2 regions of the Sedimentibacter sp. genome follow, and region 2 is predicted to be linked to the other one. Evidence: riboswitches for the same ligand, from Rfam matches in the RefSeq annotation. Region 2 holds a riboswitch; the other holds the start of a gene.

Region 1 (11,815 bases), on a different contig from region 2:
TGCCGAAAAACAGGCTTAAGGCCAAGTGCGGTTGTTATAGTGGCAACTGTTAAGGCATTGAAGTACAACGGAGGAGTGGCAAAGGCAGACCTGGGAGCCGAAAATCTGGAAGCTCTCGAGAAAGGACTTCCCAATTTGTTGAAGCACGTTGAAAACATAACACATGTATTCAAGCTGCCTGCAGTTGTTGCCATAAACAAATTTCCCACAGACACGGATGATGAACTTACCCTCATAAGAGAAAAATGCAGGGAACTTGGCGTAAATGTTGCCCTTTCGGAGGTTTGGGGAAAGGGAAGCAGGGGAGGAATAGAACTGGCGCAAGAGGTTCTCAGACTTTGCGAAACGAAGAGCAAGGTAGAGTTTGCATACGACCTTGAAATGCCTATCAAGGATAAGATAAAATCGATAGCCACCAGACTTTATGGAGCCGACAGCGTGGAGTTTTCTCCCAAGGCAAGCAGGGAAATAGCAAACTTCGAGCGCATGGGATTCGGAAATCTGCCCATATGCATGGCAAAGAACCAGTATTCCCTCACAGACGACCCGAAGGTGCTGGGAAGACCCAAAGGATTTAAAATAACAATTAGAGATATTACAATTTCTGCCGGAGCTGGGTTCCTGGTAGCTCTAACAGGAGACATCATGAAGATGCCCGGACTTCCTAAGGTACCTGCAGCAGAAAACATAGATGTTGATGTTGACGGAAGAATCAAAGGATTATTCTAGCAAAAATATAAAAACAAGCCCTACGCGGGCTTGTTGTCTTTTGTAACTGTTACTATGAGCACTCCGGCAAGAATTAGAACGCAGGCCAGCACGTTTCTGGCTGTCAGCGGTTCCCCCAGGAACCACACTCCCAGCACGATGCTGGTTATGGGTTCAAACATGCCCACGATGGATGTGACCGTAGGCCCTACATGCATGACGCCGATAGGGATGAAGGTGTTGGCCAGAAACGACACGAAGAAAGCCACCAGAAACGTGTACAGCCATCCTTCAAAGGTCATTTCAAAAACTATGCTTTTGCTTAACATTCCGAAAATGAAAAGATACACCGATGAAAATATGGCAGCATAAAATGTTATTTTAAAAGGATACATGTGCTTGAGCCCGCTTTTGTCGATGAACAGAATGTGGGCAGCGTATACAACTCCCGATATCAGAGCAAGCACGATGCCCATAATGCTGAAGCTTCCTTCAAAAAACATCATCACGCCCAATGTTGAAAAAACCAGGGCGGCTATTTTTTCACGGCTCACCTTTTCCTTGAATATCACTATGCAGGACACAGCCACCAGGACCGGGTATATATAGTGAAGGGTGGTGCTCATGCCTACTGAAATGTAATTGTAGGATGCATAGAGAGTAAGCGCCGTAAGAGTGGAACCCATGGCCCCCAGGGCTGCAAGCTTTTTAAGCTCGTCCCTGCTGCACCCTGCAGGTATGTTCTTATGCTTCAATGCTGCATAAAGCAGAGGAATTGAAAGGAAGTTCCTGTAAAATGTCAGAGACATGAAGTTGCTTCCTTCCAGATAGGAAAGCTTTCCCAATATGGGGGTGAAACCATAAATAAAGGCTGCGAGAACAGCGAAGGTCAACCCCTTTGTCTTATTCATAAATCCCCCCGGGCCGTGTTACTTGCCGCAGCACTTCTTGTATTTTTTGCCTGATCCGCACGGACATGGATCATTGCGGCCTGTTTTATCTCCCTTTACAACTATTTTAGAACGGTTGTAATCTTTCTTTATTTGCTTTCTTTTTTCATCGTCGAAGATGTTGTTCCATTCATCCATTCCGTAGAGCCATTCTGCCTTAGAATCATGCATGTTCCAAAGCAGCTTTTCAAAGTCGAATTCTGCTTTCACCAGGGAATCTTCCTCAAGGTTTTCAAGTTCAAGGGACTCGTTGAAGCTTGTGTTTGCTCCGTCTAAAAAGCCCACGAACTCAACAGCGGTCATGTTGTTCTTTTCTGCCAGCTCTTTCACTGTTCCTTCAAGAACAGGATTTTTTGCTGCCAGGATGTTTTTGTAGCACTCAGCTTCCTTGGCCATGTAATCATTGAAGAAGGCCTGATATTCTTCCTGAGTGGTGATTCCTTTCAGTGTTTCGTTCCATACTGTATATAAACTCATATGTTTTCCTCCCTAGGTTTTTACTAGTCTATTTTATCAGAAATAAATAATATTTCAAGATAAATAGTGTTTTTTGCAAGGAAAAAGAGCCAGAGGCTCTTTTTGGTTACTGCTTTTCTTTCAATAGGTCCCTTATTTCGGTCAGAAGCTGCTCCTGTGAAGGTCCTTTTGGTGCTTCCGGAGCCGGTGCTTCCTGTTTTGCAAGTTTTTCCTTTGATTTGTTTATAAGTTTAATGAACAGGAAAATGGATGCTGCTACTATCAAAAAGTCAACCACGTTCTGTATGAAATTTCCGTAGGCTATTGCTGCTTCGGCTTTAACCACAGTGTCTCCATCCATGATTGCAGGGCTCATTACGTACTTCATGGACTTGAAGTCCATGCCTGACAACAAAAATCCGAGAACAGGCATTATGAGGTCGTTGACTACAGAAGTCACTATTTTCCCGAAGGCACCGCCCATTATGACGCCCACTGCCATATCCAAAACATTTCCCTTGAATGCAAACTTTTTAAATTCGTTCCACATATTTTCCTCCCGATTGTTATTATTATAAGTACAACCTAATACAATAATAGCTTTTTATGCAGGAAATGTCAATTTTTATATGATGAGCTTACACCGTCTGTGCCCAGTTCAAATGAATCGTCATATTCTATATACCTTATGTTGTTTTCGATGGCTGTGCTTTCTGAATCTCCCTTGTACACAACGAAAACCTGATTGTTTTCTGCTGCCTTTTCAAGAATTTCCTTGAGCAGAGTCACTTCACGCTGGTCGTTGATGCTGCTAAGGCTGTTGTTCAGTGACAGGACCAGAACCTTGTCCTCGTAGTTCAGGAAGCTCTTTATGTTGTTCCACATTGTCGTGTTTGCAGCGCTCATGGTTCCGTTTGAAATTACACCGTCAAAGTACACAATGCTGCTTTCTTTTCCGCCGGATGTCTTGATTTCGCCTTTATTGTCAGAAATAACCAGCCTTTGAGCGTAGCTGGATACCGACGATGCTTTGAGGGAATCTGTGAACCTGGTTTCTTCCCTCAGTCCAAGTTCCTTGTCCTTGGGCTCATACATTATCCTCAGGTTGTCGATGTAAATTGTTCCCGAATCTTTTCTTGTCTCGTTGATTTCCGCCAGGTATATATTCTTGAGGGTAACCGGATATGCTGTTCCTTCAGGAATGAATGCTTCAACCCATTTCCATCCTGTCCAGTTGACTTCATCCTCAAATGTGATTTTTATCTGGTTTCCGTAAGCATCGGCGATTCTAGTCCTCAGCCAGTGGTTTTTGCCGTCTCCGTAAACCCACATTCCAATTGCCTTTGGCTTGTCTTCAAGCCTGATTCCTTCTCCGTCCTTGCCGAATTCAACAAAGGCTATGCTCTGGTCGGTCATTTTAGTGAAGTCATATTCCAGTTTGAGGGCATTGTTTCCTTCCTTTACAAAATCCTTTGTAATGGAAATGTTTCCGGAAGAGCCCTCAGGATACAGACTGAGCTTCAAATCGTCCAATTCCTCGAAGCGGTTTTGCGTCTTGAACCTGTAGCCAACTTTCACTATAATGTTTTTAACTGCATCGCCAAAGGTTGCAGTAATGGCTCCTGTGTTGCTGGTGTCACCTGCGGTGAATATTCCGTCAGTGACCTTGCCTACCCTGTTTCTATAGGTGTATGAAAGGTATTTTGCAGGAATGTAGGCTGTTTTTCCATCCTTGTCAATACCCACAGCGCTGCCCAGGTTGTAGGTGTCACCCTGGGATAGGACAAGGGTATCTACATCAAAACTGAGAGCAACCGGCTTGTCGAGAACCTCTATTTCAACGGTTCCTTCGGCGCTGCCCACAGCTGCCGTTATGACTGCTTTGCCTGATCTGGCCGGATAGAACACATTGCCCGAAACCTTTCCTGCTGTTGAAGGCTTCACGGTATATACGACATCTTTATCCTTCACATCAATAGGCGTATAGTATTCATTGTATACCTTTAGCTCAAGGGCAGTTTCCGTGTTGTTGAAAACAGCGCCTGAGGCAGCGGTTATTTCAATTTTGTTTGCATTGTCGCTGTCAGGAGAGTTGTTGAATACTCCAACCCCTGAAGCAATATTCCTTTCCCTTCCGTCGGAAGGAATGTTTACAACTGATATGGTTGAGTTTTTCAAAAAGTCCACTCCCATGGTGGTTGATCCGCCGCCGTCCATGTTAACGGCATTGTATGCACCAAGGTCAATCATTATCTGGGCAAGCTCCGTCTGCTTGACGCCTGTGTAATTTTTGTTTCTTCCGTCTATGGTTACCATTATCATTTCAGAGTTGTCCCTGGAAAAGCCGATGGCTGTTCGGGGGTTTGAACCCAGGACTTCATTGCTGGCCTCGTTGAACTGTCCGTCCTTCACAAGGTAATTCAGGGCTCCGAAGGCCCATTCAACGTCGCTTGTGCCGAAATCAAGCTCTATGTTAAGTGACACAGGATTTCCCGTCTGGAATGAGGAAAGCATCTGGTTTATGGTTGAAGCATTGGAGCTGGCAACTACATAGCCGTTTGAGGGTATTGCAGTTGAAGGCTGATTCTTTCTGACTTCAGATACCGTGCCGTCAACCACCACAACCTCCACAATGTCTTTTGTTGTGTATCCCGGCGTGGTGCCGTTCCACTGGGGTGTAAGGATTGTAGGTGCCCACTCAAGGGACGATGTCTTGTTGATTACGGTTACATCGAAGGCAGTTCCATCGGAACCGTAAAGCGTAATCTTTGGATTCCACACAGAAATGTCAACATTTCCGTTCAACAGCCTCGATACGGTAGGATAACCGTAGCTGTACGGCAGCGGCGATGTTATGAGCTTACCGTCTGCTATGAGAGGACCGTATGTGTATGTGGGGCTTCCCATGTAGAAAAAGTCTCCGTTAACTGCAGCCACAGCACCTGATGATTTCATCATGGAGCTTAATACGGCCCTGTTTGAAACTCCTTTTTCACTGGTTATGGGGTCCACGGACGTGTATTCATCCGTAAGGTCAGCCCTTACTACATTGATGTTCATCCATCCCAGGGAGGTGTACCTTTCAATTCTTTCATATGTAATGCCCGTAGAGAGCCTTGTTTCTTCCGTTAAGTCGTAGACAGTGTAGAAGCTGCTGGCATACGCCCTGGATGTCAGCATTAAGGCAACAGCTGCAGAGACTGCCGCTATCTTTTTAATATTCAAGCAAATCATTCCCTTCATTTTAGTGTCCATTCAATTATACCACAAAAATATAATTTATTAAGAATTAATTGAACAATCAGCTTAGCAAATTATAGAATTGCAGTATATATTATGACGCATTTTAATTATGAAAGTTCCAAATCAAATGCGGTTCTAATGATATAACAGGTAAACTTAACAAAAGTTCAGAGTTTATATTATTAGAATTGTCTAAATGGTTCCCTGCAAAAATCATCAACGATTGAGTTTTAATATTTAAAAATTATTTTGAAAAATTGTTACTTTTTTGATTTAAAACCGTCTATATAGTAAGGGATATTTAGAGGAGTGTTGAAGGCTGAAAATAAGTACAGTTGATAAAAAATATCTTCATAAACACGCTATATTTGGGAGGGAAATTGAATGTTTATCAATAAGATAGCGAAATGCATATATAGAAATATTGCATATGTTTTTTTGATTGTGCTGGTGATTGTTCTGTTTTTTCTTAATTTGGATAAGCAGAGCAGACTAAGTGGGAATATGGTAGGAACTTATGTTATGGGAGATGAAAAATCTGAAGATGCCGAATACTTTGTTCTTGATAAAAACAATAATTATTACAGGTATAAACAGTTTCAGTTCCTGGAAGAAGGAACATATGAGGAAATATACGACAATGTATTTGCTTTAAATGAGACTGAAAACAGATATATTGTTTATAATAATGAAGAGATTTATTATTTCGATTCCGATGGTGTCCGTTCTTATGGCAGGATAGCTGAAATTCCTTTATTCGTCAATGTACCTGACAGAAAGGACACAAAAACTGAATAGATGACGGTTAAACAGGCAGAATGTTAAAAAAGCAACGGATTTGAAGCATAGCAACGGATAAAAAATAATTTATAAAATAATTATATATTATTGACATTAAAAATAGTATATGCTATTATAAATCAAACTCCTTATCAAGAGTGGTGGAGGGACGAGGCCCGATGAAACCCGGCAGCCTGATTATTCAAGGTGCCAATTCCCGCGGATTTCCGAAAGATGAGGCTAACAGACAGTATGGACCTCTTCTGCGGAAGAGTTTTTTATTTTGTAGTTTAAACAGAAAGGATTTAAAAGATGAAGAAATGGTTATTTACATCTGAATCAGTTACAGAAGGTCATCCGGACAAAATGTGCGACCAGATTTCAGATGGCATCCTAGATGCAATTTTGGAACAGGATCCAAACGGAAGAGTTGCCTGTGAAACAGTTACTAAAACAGGTTTCGTCCTGGTAGCAGGCGAAATAAGCACAAACTGCTACATTGATATTCCAAAAATAGTAAGAAAAACAGTAGAAAACATTGGTTATGACAACGCAGAGTACGGATTTGACTATAAGACATGCGCCGTATTTACATCAATAGAAGAACAGTCACAGGACATAGCAATGGGCGTTAATGAAGCCGACGAATACAAGAAGGCTCACGTTGACACAAATGACATGATCGGTGCAGGAGACCAGGGAATGATGTTCGGATTTGCATGCAACGAAACTCCCGAACTTATGCCTATGCCAATATCACTGGCACACAAGCTTTCACTGAAGCTGTCTGAAGTAAGAAAGAACAAGACTGTTCCATACTTAAGACCTGACGGAAAAACTCAGGTAACAATCGAATATCACGACAACAAGCCTGCAAGAGTTGACACAATAGTTATTTCAACTCAGCACAATCCTGAAGCCGACAGAGAAACAATACAAAAGGACCTTATGGAGCATGTTATCAAGACAACTGTTCCTGCAGAGCTTCTTGATGAAAATACAAAGTACTTTGTAAACCCAACCGGAAGATTCGTTATAGGCGGACCGCAGGGAGACTCAGGACTTACCGGAAGAAAGATAATAGTTGACACATACGGCGGATACTCAAGACACGGCGGAGGAGCATTCTCCGGAAAGGATCCTACAAAGGTTGACCGTTCAGCAGCATATGCAGCAAGACACATTGCAAAGAACATTGTTGCAGCAGGACTTGCAGATAAGTGCGAGGTTGAGCTTGCTTATGCCATAGGAGTTGCTAAGCCGGTTTCAATAATGGTTGAAACTTTTGGAACAAACAAGATTGATGATGAAAAAATTGAACAGGCAGTTGCAGAAAACTTTGACTTAAGACCTGCAGCAATAATTGAAAATTTCCAATTGAGAAGACCGATTTACCAGCAGGTGGCAGCATACGGCCACTTCGGAAGAAACGACCTTGATCTTCCCTGGGAAAAGACAGACAAGGTTGAAGAGTTGAAGAAATACCTGTAAAATGAATACCCTTCGGGGTATTTTTTTTGCAGCAAATTAGCGGGCCTGTCCTGTACTCTTGACAGTTTGTCCTGTAGGTAGTACCATTCAATGGACAGTAAAATTTTTTTGGTTATAATAACAGGAAAGAGGTTATGTGTGGAAACAGTAAATGATTTTTCTAAGGGAAGCGTGGCAAAGCACATAATGGATATGGCTGTGCCCATGATTTTGGCTCAGCTGGTGAATGTTTTGTACAACATAGTGGACCGCATCTACATAAGCAGGATGCCGGGAGATGCATTCACGGCTCTTACGGGATTGGGAGTGTGCCTGCCTATAATATCAATAGTGGCTGCATTTGCCAACCTGTTCGGAATGGGCGGTGCTCCCCTTTGTTCCATAGAAAGGGGAAAGGGTAACTTTAAGGAAGCTCAGGACATAATGGGAAATTCCTTTGTGATGCTGGTTGCAAGCGGAGTTGTGCTTACTGCTGTGGGTATTTTGATAAAAAGACCGGTGCTGTACATGTTCGGAGCCAGTGACGCAACATTTCCCTATGCGGACAGCTATGTTACAATTTACCTTCTGGGCAACGTGTTTGTCATGATAAGCCTTGGAATGAACAACTTCATAAACTCGCAGGGTTTTGGACGAGTAGCCATGATGACGGTTGTAATGGGTGCTGTTTCAAACATAATACTGGACCCCATATTCATTTTTGCCATGGATATGGGTGTTGAGGGTGCCGCCTTGGCCACCATCCTGTCACAGTTCATTTCGGCTGTTTGGGTGCTGAAGTTTCTGACGGGTTACGACGCCATACTGACACTCAAGAAAAAAAACTTCAGGCTTAATTACGACAGGGTAATGAAAATCGTGGGCCTGGGAACATCGGGATTCGTAATGCAGATAACCAATTCCATCATTCAGATAGTCAACAACGCAACGCTTCAGATGTACGGAGGAGACCTGTATGTGGGAATTATGACCGTAATAAATTCCGTGGGTTCAATATTTTCAATGCCGGTCATGGGGCTGGCCAGCGGAGCCCAGCCGGTTATGGGGTACAACTACGGTGCCGGGAAGAACAGCAGAGTGAAAAGCTGCATCAAGTTTACCGCAGTTTCGGCAGTCTTGTACAACACATTCATATGGCTCATGATTGAAATATTCCCTGATTTTTTCATACGAATATTCAACAGCCAGCCGGAGGTGCTTGCAGCGGGAGTGCCGATGATCAGACTGTTTTTTGCATGCTTCTTCCTCATGGCTCTTCAGTCTGCGGGCCAGTCTGTGTTTGTGGCTCTTGGAAAGTCCAGGTATGCCATATTTTTCTCCATATTCAGGAAGGTTGTTCTGGTGATGCCTATGGTTCTTTTGCTGCCCAGGTTCTGGGGGCTTGGCATAAAGGGGGTATTCCTGGCGGAGCCCATTTCTGAGGCCGTAGGGGGAGCAGCTTGTTTCGGCACCATGCTTCTTACAGTGTGGAGAAGCCTGAAAGAGGACGAAGCTTAATGTTGTTATCATTTTTTTAAAACGGAGCAATATAGTGGTACTATATTATAAAAACGGAGAAGCAAATGATTGAGAGAAGTTCCGGAATTCTCCTTTCCGTAAGCAGCCTGCCGTCCAGGTACGGCATAGGAACACTTGGAAGGGAAGCGTACAGTTTCATAGACTTTTTGTGTAAGGCCGGCCAGAAATACTGGCAGATGCTTCCTTTGGGACCTTTATCCTTCGGAGATTCACCTTATTCGCCCTTTTCATCCTTTGCCGGAAACCCCTTGTACGTTGACCTGGAGGAACTGATTGATGATGGTTTGATTTCGGCCGGGGACTGCCGGGAGCTGGAAGAGGAATGCGACGGAAGGCCTGTGGATTACCAGAAGCAATTTCTTAAAAGGTACGATGTGCTGAGAAAGGCCTATGATAACTCCTGCTGCCGTGCGAATGCTGAAGGTTTTGCTTCGGAAAATGACTGGGTCAGTGATTATGCACTCTTCATGTCCCTTAAGTACAAAAATAAGCAGCTTCCCTGGCATAGGTGGGACTATGATGCGGCAGCAGGGAAAAAGGAAGCTGTTGAAAAGGCCCAGTCAGAATTAAAGGATGAAACTGATTTTTGGATATTCACACAGTTCTTATTTTACAAACAATATTTTAAGCTTAAGAACTATGCCGGGAAAAAAGGTATGCGCCTCATAGGGGATATTCCTATCTATTCAGCCATGGACAGTGCGGATGTATGGTGCCAAAGAAATGTTTTCTTAATTGGGGATGATTTGAAGCCGAGTCTCGTGGCCGGAGTTCCGCCGGATGCATTTTCATCAAAAGGTCAGCTCTGGGGAAATCCTGTTTATAACTGGGATTATTTAAGGGAAAATTCCTTTGGATGGTGGATGAAAAAAATAGAATGGTCCTTCAAGCTTTACGATGCTGTACGCATTGACCATTTCAGAGGCTTTGAACAGTTCTGGGCAGTACCTTTTCAGTCAGAGTATGCCGTGAACGGCAGCTGGATGAAAGCGTACGGAAACGAACTTTTTGAGTCTGTGGGAGAGAAGTACGGGAACCTGGACATCATAGCAGAAGATTTGGGTATAATAACCAAAGGCGTTGAAGACCTCAGAAACAAATTCGGATTTCCGGGAATGAAGGTTCTGCAGTTTGCATTTGACAACAACCCGAAAAATCCATACCTTCCGGAAAACTATGAGGAAAACTTTGTGGCATACACCGGAACCCACGACAACGACACTCTCAGAGGATGGCTCAGCAGGATGGACAATTCGGAAAAAACCATGGTTTTTGAAAAGCTTGGCATTGAAGGAGCTGCCTTCAGGGATGAAGAGGACATTCTATATGATATCATAGGCGCAGTTTCCAAAAGCAAGGCAAATCTCTGCATCATACCCATGCAGGATTACCTGTGCCTGGGGTCACAAGCAAGGATGAACACTCCCTCCACCCTGGGAGACAACTGGACATGGAGGATGAGAAAAGAAATGCTCACAGATTTGCTTGCAGGCAAAATAAGGGAAGTTGCCGTAACCAGTGGACGATAAAGAAACGAGTAGTGCATGTCGGACGTCCTTGCAGTTATATGATTACCGGCAGCCGCAATGTAAATTCTGTTCCGACACTAAGGCTGCTCTTCACTGTTATGTCTCCCTGATGCTGATGTATGATTTCCTGGGCAATTGACAGCCCCAGTCCTGTTGAATGATGCTTATCGATTCCGCTTACCCGGTAGTATCGGTCAAATATTTTGTCCAGGTCTTCAGGAGCAATTCCGACACCTGTATCAGCAATTGATATAAGAGCATTATTATCAGCGGATTTCAGCTCAACACTTACTTTACCCCCGGGCTTTGTGTAGTATATGGCATTGACAATTAGGTTTTGAAGTGCCTGCTCCAGACGAAACTCATCACCCCAGGTGACACATTCATTAACGATTTTATAACCAAGGGTAACTTCCTTTTTTTCGCTGACCACCGCACATGCCTGAACAACCCTGCTCAGAAGCTCATCCAGCGGCACCCGTTCAGTTTCCAGTATTACCTGTTTGTCTTCAAGTTTTGCCATCAGGAACAAATCGTCCACAAGGTGCTGAATGAAATCTAGCCTGTCCTTCATCACAGGAAACTCATGAGTAAGCTGGCCGGGAATTTCATTAACTCTTTCCAGACATCCTTTCAGAACGAAAAGCGGAGTTCGCAGGTCGTGGAATATGTTCATCATGAAAGTGTTGCGTTGTTTCTGTTCATTTCTCAATGCCAGTGTTCTTTCTGAGACTTTGGTTTCCAGCATTTGATTTGTCTGCTCCAGTTGCTTTGCAAGGGCTTCGGATTCAGAAAATTTTTCTGCAAACAGCCTGTTTATCAAAAACATGCAGCAGATGGCAAAAGGAAGGTTAAATAACTTCGAATAGCGCATGACTCTCAGAACATAACTTACCTGTGTCATTTTAACAGGAGAAACAGCCAAAAACAATCGCATTCCAAGACTTGTGGTATGACCAACCAGAAGCATCCATGCTCCTTTTTTGTGTTTGGCACAGGCATATACAAGTGCGGCAATGGAAAAAAAGAACAGGAAATAATAGTCTCTGAATGTTTTGGGTAAATATGTTTCAATGGCTGCCCATAATAAAAGTATGGTGATGACACCCTTACGGCTTAGAATCCAGTTTAATTTTCCGG
Region 2 (11,815 bases):
GGTGAGAAATTTCACTCAGCCGCTTTTCAGACTTCCGGGAAGATCCTCCATAGATTTGCTTGCTTCCTGGGTTGGGAACTGCAACGTTGGAGTTGTTTTAACAACAACACAGTATGAGCAGGGGTATTACACAGCCAGGGAAGCCATAACAATTGCTTCATGCTTCTCAGCCGTATCACTGCCCTTCTGCCTTGTTATTGCTGCCATGCTCAAGGTAGACCACCTGTTCATTCCGTTTTATGCCATACTTTCTATCACAGGAGTACTGAGCGTTGTAATAATGACAAGAATACCTCCCTTAACCAAGTATCCAGACGAGTATTATGCTCCTGCTGGAAAACAGGTAAACGAAGTGGTACCTGAAGGAATCACGAAGTTTCAAAGGGCATTGCAGCTGGGTGTGGAAAGGGCCGAAAATGCACCGACCTTCTCTCAGGTGCTCTACAAAGGGGTTGACATGTTCCTGGGCATTGTGTTCCAGCTCACTCCCCTTGTCATGTCCTTTGGAACCATAGCCTGCATCCTGGCCACCTACACTCCCATATTTGACTGGCTGTCTGTTCCTTTCGGATACTATCTGCAGCTTCTGGGTCTGGAGGAAGCCTTTGCCGCTGCTCCCGCCACAATCGTGGGATTCGTGGACATGTTCCTTCCTGCAGTCCTGGCTGCAAAAATAGTTTCCCTGAAAACAAGATTCGTCATAGGAGTGTTATCCCTGGTGCAGATCATTTACATGACTGAGGTGGGAACATTGATCATAACTTCAAAGATGCCTGTAGACTTCAAGGGTGTGCTTGCATTATTCCTTGAAAAGACAATCATCGCTCTGCCCATAATCGTCATCCTGACCAACCTGTTTCAGATTTCATAAAAAAAGATGATTCAATCGAATCACCTTACTGCTCGTTCAGCATGCATACATTGATGTTGTCAAGGTGGGCCTGCATACATCTTGCAGAATCTTCAGGGCTGTGCTTTTCGATGGCCCTGATTATTTCAAGATGTTCCTTGTATATCTTGTCTATTGAGTCTTCACCGAAATAGGACATGCGAACCGTCTTGTTTATAAAGTTGTCGAACAGGTATGAAGTGCTTTGAAGCAGGCTGTTTATGAGAATGTTCTTGCTTATCTTGGCGATTTCATAGTGAAATTCCTTGTCATAAAAGGATTTTTCCTCAGTTGTCCCTGCTTTAACCATTGAGCTTTGTATTTCATAAAGCCTGTCCGTATCGTCTTTTTCAGCAAAGAGTGCAGCCTGCCTGGCTGTATAATCTTCTATGAGGCGTCTGAGTTCAAGTATTTCCTCAATGTTTCCGTTGGACAGCTTGAATGAAAGCGAGAGGGGCTTGAACACACTGTTTTCTGTGTTGTTCACAATGAAGTTTCCGTGGCCGTGGCGGCTTTCTATAACGCCCATCACCTCAAGGGCCTTCAAAGCTTCTCTCAGTGCAGGCCGCCCGATATTAAGGGTCTGGGTAAGCTCTCTTTCCGGAGGAAGTTTGTCTCCGTTTTTCAGCTCTCCCCTCATAATCATCCCTTGAATCTGTTCTATGACCATCTGTGAAATTTTTTTATTTTCTATTGTTTCGAACATGACTGCTCCTTACCATATTATTATATATAATTTTATATCATCTGAGTAAATATTTCAATGAATATGTTGAATCAGTCTGATTAATTGTTAAATATTCATAATGATAAAATTTTATAACCTTTTATTGCAGCCAAAAGATTTATGTGCTATAATAATACAATGGTAAGACCACAAGTCCATAGATTAATACAAATTTTATTACATAAATTATCAAATCAAGGAGTGCGAAATGAATATTCTTGTTCTTGTTAAAGAAGTGCCTGACATGACAAAAGTTAAGTTTGACTGCGAGAAAGGCATAGTTGACAGATCATCAGCTGAATCTGAAATCAATCCCTTCGACATGAATGCCCTTCAGGCTGCAGTTAATCTGAAAAACACCTGGGGTGCCAGCGTTACTGTTTTGACCATGGGACCGCCAAAATCAGAAAGATCACTGCGTGATGCTTATGCCCGTGGTGCCGACAGGCTGATTATGCTCACAGACAGACGGTTCGGAGGAGCCGATACCTGTGCTACGGCCATGACCTTGTCATCTGCTATAAAGTCCATGGGAAGTTTTGATCTGATAATCTGCGGAGAAAAATCCGTAGATGGCGACACAGCTCAGGTTGGTGCCGAAGTTGCCGAATTTTTGGATATTCCGCATGCGTACTACGTTGAAAACATAACAGACTTAAACGAAAATGAAATAACAGTTTCTGTAGAAAACATATGCGGCAGCAGACAAACACGAAAGCTGAAGCTCCCTGCACTGATTGCGGTTACAAAGAACATCAACTCTCCCCAGCTTCCCACTGTAAACAGGAAGCTTAAGTCGCTGGAAATGGAAGCTCAGAGGATGGGCCTCGATGATTTATCATGTTTTATATCCGAAGAAGACACAGGCTTCAGGGGTTCTCCCACAAAGGTTTCAAAAATTGAGGTTCCTGAACCGACCAGGCGCGAAAGCCTCATCATTAGAGATGATTACCAAAAATTTTGTGAAATAATGAAGACTGAAATTTTCAAGTCAAGAAGGTGATAAGATGAATACACACAGAGGAATACTGATAATATGCGAACTTGCAGGCAATTCGGTGCACAGGGTCAGCTTCGAGCTGCTGAACAAAGCTATGGAGCTGAAGGAAAGGCTCCATGAACCTGTAGATTGTCTTTTGCTGGGACCTTCAGGCAAAGACTTAAACGAGCTTAACCTAAGAGGTGCAGACACCGTGTACTACATGCAGTCTCCTGTCTTCAAAAATCCTGAGGAATACCTCTTCAAGGAAAATATAACAAGGTTCATTAAGCAGCACAAACCGGGAATAGTGCTTACAGGCGCCACCTCCTTCGGACGCTCTCTTGCTCCGAGAATTGCAGCAGCCTTAAGAACAGGCCTCACGGCAGACTGCACGGATCTGAAAATAGATGAGGACGGAAACTTCATTCAGATTCGGCCTGCCTTCAGCGACAACATCCTTGCACACATAAATACCGTGACCTATCCAAAGATGGCAACTGTACGCTACAAGGAATTTGAAGAAGCCCAGATAGATTCATCAAAAAAAATCAACATAGTTGAAATAGAACCTTACGTATCCTTCTTTGAAAAATCTCAGGTCATAGATATCTTCAGTGAAGAAAGCATCGACATAAGCGAGGCTGAAATAATCGTGGCTGCAGGAAGAGGAATAAGGAAAAAGGAAGACCTGAAGATGATTGAGGAACTTGCAGCAAAGCTTGGGGGCACAGTGGGGGCATCAAGGGCTCTGGTTGACGCAGGCATGGTAAAAAGTACCCGTCAGGTGGGATACAGCGGAAACAGAGTGAAGCCGAAGGTTTACGTTGCCTGCGGAATTTCAGGAGCTCCGCAGCACCTGGCAGGCATGAAGGAGTCAGAAATAATTGTGGCAATAAATTCGGACCCTTCTGCACCCATTTTTTCTGTTGCAGATTACGGATATGTGGGAGACATCTACGAAATTGTGCCTGCATTGATCAGGGACTTGCCTTAGGAGGGATCATGAATCAGAAAATAATAAATGAAATGACCGGCATAGTGGGAATAGATTACGTCATAACCGACTTGCATCAGAAAGCTTCGTACCTGTACGATGAAATCGAAAAAACCATGAGACCCTCAGCCAATGAGGAGTCCATAGTGGTAAAGCCCCGCAGCTCAGAAGAAATATCCAAGATAATGAAGTACTCCAACGACAACAAAATAACTGTAGTGGTCAGAGGCGGCGGAACAGGACTTTGCGGAGCATGCACTCCCACAAGGGAAAGCATCATCCTGTCCACAGAAAGGCTTAACAGGATAATAGAAATAGATGAGGACAACATGGTTGCTGTTCTCGAAGCAGGCGTTACGCTGTTCGACCTTTTAGAAGAGCTTGAAAAACATGAATGTGCAGGCTTTCCTGTTCATCCGGGAGACGAAGGGGCTCAGATGGGCGGAATGGCAGTTACCAATGCGGGAGGTGCCCGCGCAGTGCGGCATGGAGTAATGCGCAAGCACATACAGGGAATGGAAATAGTGCTTCCGTCGGGTGAAATAATGGAGCTGGGCGGAAAGCTCATCAAGAACAACGCAGGCTACAACCTAATGGAGCTCATAATCGGAAGTGAGGGCACGCTGGCTGTGGTCACTAAAATAATCCTGAAGCTTTATCCCAAGGACAAGTACACTGCTACAATCATAGCTCCCTTTGAATGCTTCGATGATGCTTCAAAGGCTGTTCTTGAAATTCTGAAAAGCGGAGTGACTCCGCTTGCCGTTGAATATCAGGACAAACACCTGTTCACGGAAACGGCAAAAATGCTGGGAACTAGGTGGCAGGCAGAAAAAGGCAACGCAGACCTCATGATAATAATTTCAGAAAAGACTGAGAATCTGCTTTACGAAGCATGCCGCACCATCAATGAAATCTGTGAAAAGAACAATTCCTATGAAACTCTGTTTGCCGGTAAAAAAAGCGAGCAGGACGAGCTGCTTCTCATAAGGAGCCAGCATTATGAGCTCATAAAGGACATAATCGGCCATTCCTTCGACACTGCGGTTCCGGTTGCCGATGTACCAGCTTACCTGAAGGAACTTAAGGACCTGGCTGCTGAATACAACACCATCACAAACATTACAGCTCACATAGCTGACGGCAACATCCACAGCGACATTGTGCTTGTGGACGGCAAGATGCCTCCCTATGCTGAAGAACTGAAAAATAAAATATTCCAGGCCTGCTTCAATCACAAGGGAACCATAACCGGAGAACACGGCATAGGAAAGCTCAGAATCGATGATCTTAAACTTCAGAAGTCAGAAACGGAGCTTAACCTCATGAGAGGAATTAAAAAGCTGTTTGATCCCAACAACATCTTAAATCCGGGTACTGTATTTGACTTATAATTCTTCGCCCAAAACAAAGAACCTACATTTTCAAATGCAGGTTCTTTTGTTTTATGATTTTACTCTACTGATTTCTTAGTCCATTGCTATTACAGCACCTTCATAAGTGTCTGCAATGAATTGTTTAAACTTGTCGCTTTTCAGCGCTTCAATCAAAGCCTTGATTTCTTCTTTTTCTTCATTTCCTGCCTTTACGCAAAGGATGTTTGCATAGACCTGAGCAGCTTCTGAATCCTGTTCTTCTTTTGCCAATGCATCTGTTGCAACGTTGAATCCTGCATCAAGTGCATAGTTTCCGTTGAGCACGACGAAGTCTGTTTCGCCTACAACCCTTGATACCTGTGCAGCTTCAAGTTCAACTATTTCTATGTTGTGTGGATTTTCTACTATGTCATTTTTAGTGGCTGAAAGTCCTGCACCTTCCCTAACCTTGATGAGTCCGTTAGCTTCAAGCAGAAGCAAAGCTCTTGCTTCGTTTGTGGTGTCATTTGGAACTGCAATTGCAGCTCCGTCAGGAATGTTGGCAAGGTCATTTGATTTTCCAGGATAAATTCCAAGAGGTTCATAGTGCACAACTGCAACCGGAACTATTGATGTCTTGTTTTCCTTGTTGAAGTCATCCAGGTACGGTTTGTGCTGGAAGAAGTTTGCATCTATGTCTCCTGCTTCAACAACAAGGTTTGGCTGAACATAGTCAGAGAACACAACTATCTCAAGTTCATATCCCTTTGAGGCCAATTCTTCCTTAACCTGTTCCAATATTTCAGCATGTGGAACCGGTGTGGCTGCAACTGTAATCTTTTTTAGCTCTGTTTTATTTTCTGCAGGTGTCTGAGCAGGTGCTTCTGCCTTGGGCTCTTCCTTTGGAGCCTCTTCTTTCTGGCAGCCTGCTGCGCCTATGGCGAAAGCTGCAACCAATGCTAACAATAATAATTTTTTGATTTTTTTCATAATTTTCTCCTTATAATGTCTTTATTTTGAGTACTCAGAAAATTTGAATATATCTGCTCGGTCACTTTCCCGGGTATGGACTGGCACTATACTTTGTATTTCTCGTACTTATTAACTAAACAACCCTCTTATCGGTTTTTCTGGCAATTTTCATACCTATGATCTGAAGAAGCTGGACGAGAATTATCAGGAGCACTACAGTGATCAGCATTATGTCAGTCTTGTACCTGTAGTAGCCGTACTGTATTGCGATGTCTCCAAGCCCTCCACCTCCGACAACCCCTGCCATGGCAGAGTAGCTCAGGATCGTTCCGATGGCAATTGTTCCGCCCACAATGAGCGACGTCTTTGCCTCAGGAATCAGCACCTTGAACACAATTGTTGAAAGCGGCGCTCCCATGCTCTGGGCTGCTTCTATTACCCCCTGATCCACTTCCTGAAGGGAAGATTCAATGAGCCTTGCAATAAACGGCGTGGCCGCTATCACCAAGGGCACTATGGTGGCAGTTGAACCATAGCTTTTGCCGGCTATGATTTTAGTCAGCGGTATGACTGCTATGAGCAGTATCAGAAATGGTATGGACCTGCCGATGTTCACGGCGATATCTAAAACTCTATATAAAAATCCCATAGGATATAAACCGTCTTTTTTTGTTATCACCAATGCTGTCCCAATAGGAAAGGCAAGAAGATACGCAAATATGGTTGACACAAAGGTCATGTACAGCGTGTCCAAAGTACCGTCCGCAAGCATTGCTATTGTTTTGCTATCCAACATAATCAACCAGTTCCTCCACATTCACATTTTTGCTTTCCAGGTAATGCACAATCTTGTCCGACAGCATTTCATCCTCCGGCAGCTGAAGGACCATCTGTCCGAATGCCTTGCCGTTTATGTCCTTTGTGTCGGCAAACAGTATGTTAACCTGTGCTCTGCACTCCAAAACCATGTTGGCTATCACAGGCTCAAAGGATGACTTCCCGTCAAATACTATTCTCACACATCTCCTGCCAGTCATTTCGCTGATTGCAGAGCCGCTGTGGTAAACAAGTTTCTTTGCGGCATCTGTCTTTGGCTTGGAGAACACTTCCTCAACTGTGCCTGTCTCTGCCAAAGTACCCTTGTCTATTATGGCCACGCGGTCGCATATCTCTTCAACCACGGTCATTTCATGTGTTATTATGATGATGGTTATACCTAGCTTTTTATTTATGTCTTTAAGCAAAGCAAGTATTGAGCGCGTGGTTGTAGGGTCCAGTGCGCTTGTTGCCTCATCGCACAGGAGAATTTCAGGGTTTGTGGCCAAAGCCCTTGCTATGGCTACCCTTTGTTTCTGACCTCCGCTCAGCTGAGACGGATATGACTTTTTCTTGTCGGAAAGTCCCACCAGCTCCAGCAGTTCGGCTGCTCTCTTTCTTCCTTCCTTTTTGCTCATTCCGCTTATTTCAAGCGGGAAGCATATGTTGTCTTCAACACTGCGCTGCATGAGCAGATTAAACTGCTGAAAGATCATTCCGATTTCCCTTCTGACGCATCTAAGCTCCTTTTCGTTCATAAGGGACAAATCACTGTCCTTGATTATGACTGTTCCGCCCGTTGGTTTCTCCAGAAAGTTGATGCACCTTACCAATGTGCTTTTTCCTGCACCGCTCATTCCTATTATTCCGAAAATGTCTCCCTTGTTTATGTCAAGGTTGATTCCTGACAGTGCGGTTACCCTGTTGTTCTGACTGAAATATTGTTTTTTTAAATTTTTTATTTGTATCAATGGAGTCGTCCCCACGTTGTTTCCTCCTTTATTTTGCTGCAATGTCCTTCACTACCTCGCCTGCTATTATCAGTCCTGCTACCGAAGGAACAAAGGATACGCTTCCGGGTATGGCTCTTCTTTGGGTGCATTTCCTTGTGGTGCCGGGAGGGCACACGCAGTTGGATTTGCAGCTTGTTTCTTCGCTGTCCATGGGAGTTATGGGTTTTTCCTTGGAATATACCACTTTAAGTTTTTTAATGCCGCGCTTTTTCAACTCGCTTCTCATTACCTTTGCCAGCGGGTCCATGGAAGTCTTGAATATGTCTGTAACCTCAAATTTTGTTGGGTCCAGTTTATTACCTGCTCCCATGCTGCTCATTATGGGAACGCCAAGAGCATTGGCTCTGACTATGAGCTCCAGCTTGGCCGTAACCGTATCTATGGCATCCACGATGTAATCATACTGTGACAAATCATACTGATCTGCATTGTCAGGCATGTAGAAACATGCATTTGCTTCAACCTTGGCTTTAGGGTTTATGTCCAGTATCCTTTCGGCCATGACATCCACCTTTTTTATGCCTATGGTTTTTCTTGTGGCTATTATCTGTCTGTTTATATTCGTAAGGCATACCTTATCGTCATCAAAGAGGGCAAAACTACCAATACCGCATCTGGCCAGTGCTTCAGCAGCATATGAGCCCACTCCTCCGATTCCGAAAATCGCAACCTTGGCATTTTTTAATTTTTCCATTGCCTCTTCCCCAAGAAGAAGCTGTGTTCTTGAAAATTCGTTTAACATAGCATCCTTTCGCAACTTAATTTCATTTTAATATTATTGTTCCCAATTTTTGCAGACATCAATCCACTTTTTGCTTCCCGATATCTTCTCCAATTCATCAAGCGTCAGCTCAATGGCTGAATTGCTGCTTCCGCATGCAGGAAACATGGTCTTGAATCTTTTCATTGAGTCATCCAGGTATACATCTACGCTGCCCGGAAGAGCAAATGGACAAACACCGCCTACTGCGTGTCCGGTAAACTTGACCGTATCTTCCGTTGCAAGCATTTTTGCCTTGAACCCAAATTCTTCTTTGAATTTCTTGTTATCTATCTTGGCATCACCGGCCACAACAATAACCATTGCATCTTTACCGTTGTAAAATGTAAGCGACTTGGCTATGCGTGCTTCTTCGGTTCCCAGTGCCATTGCTGCCAGTTCAACCGTTGCTGTGGACTGATCCATCTCCAGGATAGAATCATCCTTTCCAAATTGCTTCAAATATTCCCTCACTGTTTCTACAGACATTTCATCCTCCTGATCTCTAGGAGACTGACAATATTATTGCCGTCCCTAAAATAAAAACCCTCTGCAAAGAGAGGGCATAATTCAGACCGTCTCCTCATCTCTCAAAGAATTCTTTGCCGGAATTAGCACCTTTCAGCTTGCTGCAGGTTGCCGAGACATCACGGGGCCGATCCCTCCGTCTCTCTTGATAAGAAGTTTTTGTATTTAATTGTTGTGATTACTTTATACCATTCGTTATTATTTGTCAATGGTAAAATCAATTTTTTTTAATTTTATTTATGCTAACGTTTCTTATGTTTATTTAAAATTCCTTTACTGATTTGCAGCAGATTAACAGGCCTTGATTTAGAAAAGATAAATTTTTGACTGTTTTCGACAAATTTCGCTGTTACTGCCATCAAATAGTTTAAATTGATAATCCGTATTAATCAAACTGACTCTTAAACCGGTGTGGTTGATTTTTCCCAACCTTATGCAAACGTTTTATATAGATTGTGTTATTAATTTAAAATAAAAACGCATATTATTGGAAATTTTTTCATATTTAATATTGGTATGATATTTTGGATAATTGATTAAGTAAAAGAAAAACGAAGTAAACGCGAGATATTTTAAGATACAACAATTTTTGACATATTTTTAACATTTTTGCGCTGGTTTACCACACATTGTAAACGTTTAGCAAATTTGTGTTTATTTCAATATAGTAATAAAATTAACAAGGTTTTAAACGCCCAAAATGTATCAGTCTGCATTGTGGACGTCAAGCTGGGCAAATATAAAAATTTAGGAGGCTTTTTTATGTTTAAAAAATTTACAAACGGCTGCGTATACGTTATGAACAGATACCTGCCGGACGCATTTATCTTCGCCATTGTTTTAACCATCATCACCTTCATAGGCGGTATAACACTGACGGGACAATCCCCATTTCAGATGATTCTGCACTGGGCAGGAGCAAAAGGCTTCTTCGGACTTCTTTCTTTTACTATGCAAATGGTTTTAGTTCTTGTGCTTGGCAGTGCTATGGCACAGGCAAAAGTATTTAAAAATCTTCTTAAAAAAATAGCAAAAGCAGCAAAAACCCCTGTAAGAGGCATTATGATCACAGCGTTTGTATCAGTAGTAGCATGCTGGATCAACTGGGGATTCGGTTTGGTAATCGGCGCATTGCTGGCAAGGGAAATAGCTAAGGAAGTTAAGGGAATTGACTACAGACTGTTGATAGCAACCGCATATTCCGGATTCGTTGTATGGCACGGCGGTATATCAGGTTCGATTCCTCTGCAGGTAGCAAATGCAGGCGCTCTTGAAAAAGTTGCTCCTCAGGTATTTGACAGCGCATTTACCATTGCAACAAGCAACACAATATTCTCTCCAATGAACCTGTTTATTTCAGGAATCATAATCTTCGGACTTCCTTTTGTATGCAAGGCAATGATGCCTGACAAGGAACATACTATTGAAGTTGATCCTGCAAAATTGGTGGAAAAAGAAGGTCGTGAAGAAGATCCAAGCAAATTTTCTCCTGCAGACAAACTTGAACGCAGCAAAATTTTGTGGATCATCACTTTAGCTTTCGGTTTCGTATACATAATCTACAACTTTACTAAGGTTGGTTTGAACCTGAGCCTTGACTTCGTAAACTTCATATTCCTGTTTGTTGGTGTATTGCTCCATGGAAGCCTCAGAAATTACATAGATGCAGTAAATGAAGCAGCAGCAAGCGCAGCCGGAATTATTCTGCAGTTCCCGTTCTATGCAGGTATAATGGGCATGATGGTGGGCGCTAATCCTGAAACAGGCGTATCGCTGGCAGGTGTTATTTCCAACGGTTTCGTAAGTATTTCCAATGCTGTGACATTCCCGCTGTACACATTCCTGAGCGCAGGTATTGTAAACTTCTTCGTTCCTTCAGGCGGAGGACAATGGGCAGTTCAGGCTCCTATAATGATGCCCGCAGGACATGCTCTGGGAGTTGATCCTGCTAAAACAGCCATGGCAATTGCATGGGGTGATGCATGGACTAACATGATTCAGCCGTTCTGGGCTCTTCCGGCACTTTCAATTGCAGGCTTGAGCGCAAAGGATGTAATGGGATACTGCGTAATTACTCTGCTGTTCAGCGGTGTTATTATATCTGCCGGATTCCTGATTTTCTAAAAAGTTAATATTGAAAAATATAAGAATGCTGCCGTCAGGCAGCATTCTTTATTTGACCAGCTTTTCAATTGTGATGCATTTCTTCAGTTCTTCAAGTTTTTCCTTTGAAAGAGGCTCAAGTCCTTCCAGCCAGTAATCAATGCCCAGCTCTTTATACTTGAACACTCCCAGCGTGTGGTATGGCAAAAGCTCCACTTTTTCGATCATGTCCTTTGGAAAGGAGTTTACTTCCTTTTCAAACTCCTCCATGTCGCAGCAGGTATCGTTTATGCCCGGTGTGACCACCTGCTTTATCCATATGCGGCTGCGATTTTCAATGAGGGCTTTTTTGAACCGGTAATAACTGTCTATTTCATGGCCTGTGATATCTTTGTACTTGTTTGGATCTGAATGCTTTATGTCAAGAATGACCAGGTCCGCAAATTTTAGAATCTGGCTGTAATCACACTTCCCGACGCCGGCTGTGTCTATGACCGTGTGTATCCCTGCCTCCCTGCATAATTTGAGGCATTCCAGCAGAAAGTCAGGCTGCATGAGAGGCTCGCCACCGGAAAAAGTTACTCCTCCGCTGTTGAATCTGAAGTAAGGCATGTATCTCCTGGCCTTGTTCACTATTTCTTCAGCACTCATTAGGGTGCCCCTGCCGAAAGCCCAA

Evidence for each region. Region 2 has a riboswitch for S-adenosylmethionine ahead of AAGU76_RS10650 (YbaK/EbsC family protein). Riboswitches for the same ligand answer to the same signal wherever they lie in the genome.
Region 1: another riboswitch for S-adenosylmethionine. It lies ahead of metK (methionine adenosyltransferase); the one in region 2 lies ahead of AAGU76_RS10650 (YbaK/EbsC family protein).

The regions. Positions count from the first base shown of each region.
Region 1 is NZ_JBCFAS010000004.1:308,250-320,064, forward strand. It holds gene AAGU76_RS16350 (formate--tetrahydrofolate ligase) at 1-729, shown strand, start outside; gene AAGU76_RS16355 (DMT family transporter) at 750-1,619, opposite strand; gene AAGU76_RS16360 (SEC-C metal-binding domain-containing protein) at 1,638-2,135, opposite strand; gene mscL (large-conductance mechanosensitive channel protein MscL) at 2,242-2,664, opposite strand; gene AAGU76_RS16370 (phosphodiester glycosidase family protein) at 2,733-5,369, opposite strand; gene AAGU76_RS16375 (hypothetical protein) at 5,880-6,155, shown strand; SAM riboswitch class I at 6,284-6,378, shown strand; gene metK (methionine adenosyltransferase) at 6,450-7,628, shown strand; gene AAGU76_RS16385 (MATE family efflux transporter) at 7,815-9,125, shown strand; gene malQ (4-alpha-glucanotransferase) at 9,191-10,675, shown strand; gene AAGU76_RS16395 (ATP-binding protein) at 10,710-11,815, opposite strand, start outside.
Region 2 is NZ_JBCFAS010000002.1:898,939-910,753, forward strand. It holds gene AAGU76_RS10605 (YjiH family protein) at 1-871, shown strand, start outside; gene AAGU76_RS10610 (FadR/GntR family transcriptional regulator) at 897-1,595, opposite strand; gene AAGU76_RS10615 (electron transfer flavoprotein subunit beta/FixA family protein) at 1,825-2,619, shown strand; gene AAGU76_RS10620 (electron transfer flavoprotein subunit alpha/FixB family protein) at 2,624-3,592, shown strand; gene AAGU76_RS10625 (FAD-binding oxidoreductase) at 3,601-4,986, shown strand; gene AAGU76_RS10630 (MetQ/NlpA family ABC transporter substrate-binding protein) at 5,062-5,937, opposite strand; gene AAGU76_RS10635 (methionine ABC transporter permease) at 6,053-6,715, opposite strand; gene AAGU76_RS10640 (ATP-binding cassette domain-containing protein) at 6,705-7,721, opposite strand; gene AAGU76_RS10645 (tRNA threonylcarbamoyladenosine dehydratase) at 7,735-8,490, opposite strand; gene AAGU76_RS10650 (YbaK/EbsC family protein) at 8,524-8,997, opposite strand; SAM riboswitch class I at 9,089-9,191, opposite strand; gene AAGU76_RS10655 (short-chain fatty acid transporter) at 9,799-11,160, shown strand; gene pflA (pyruvate formate-lyase-activating protein) at 11,209-11,815, opposite strand, start outside.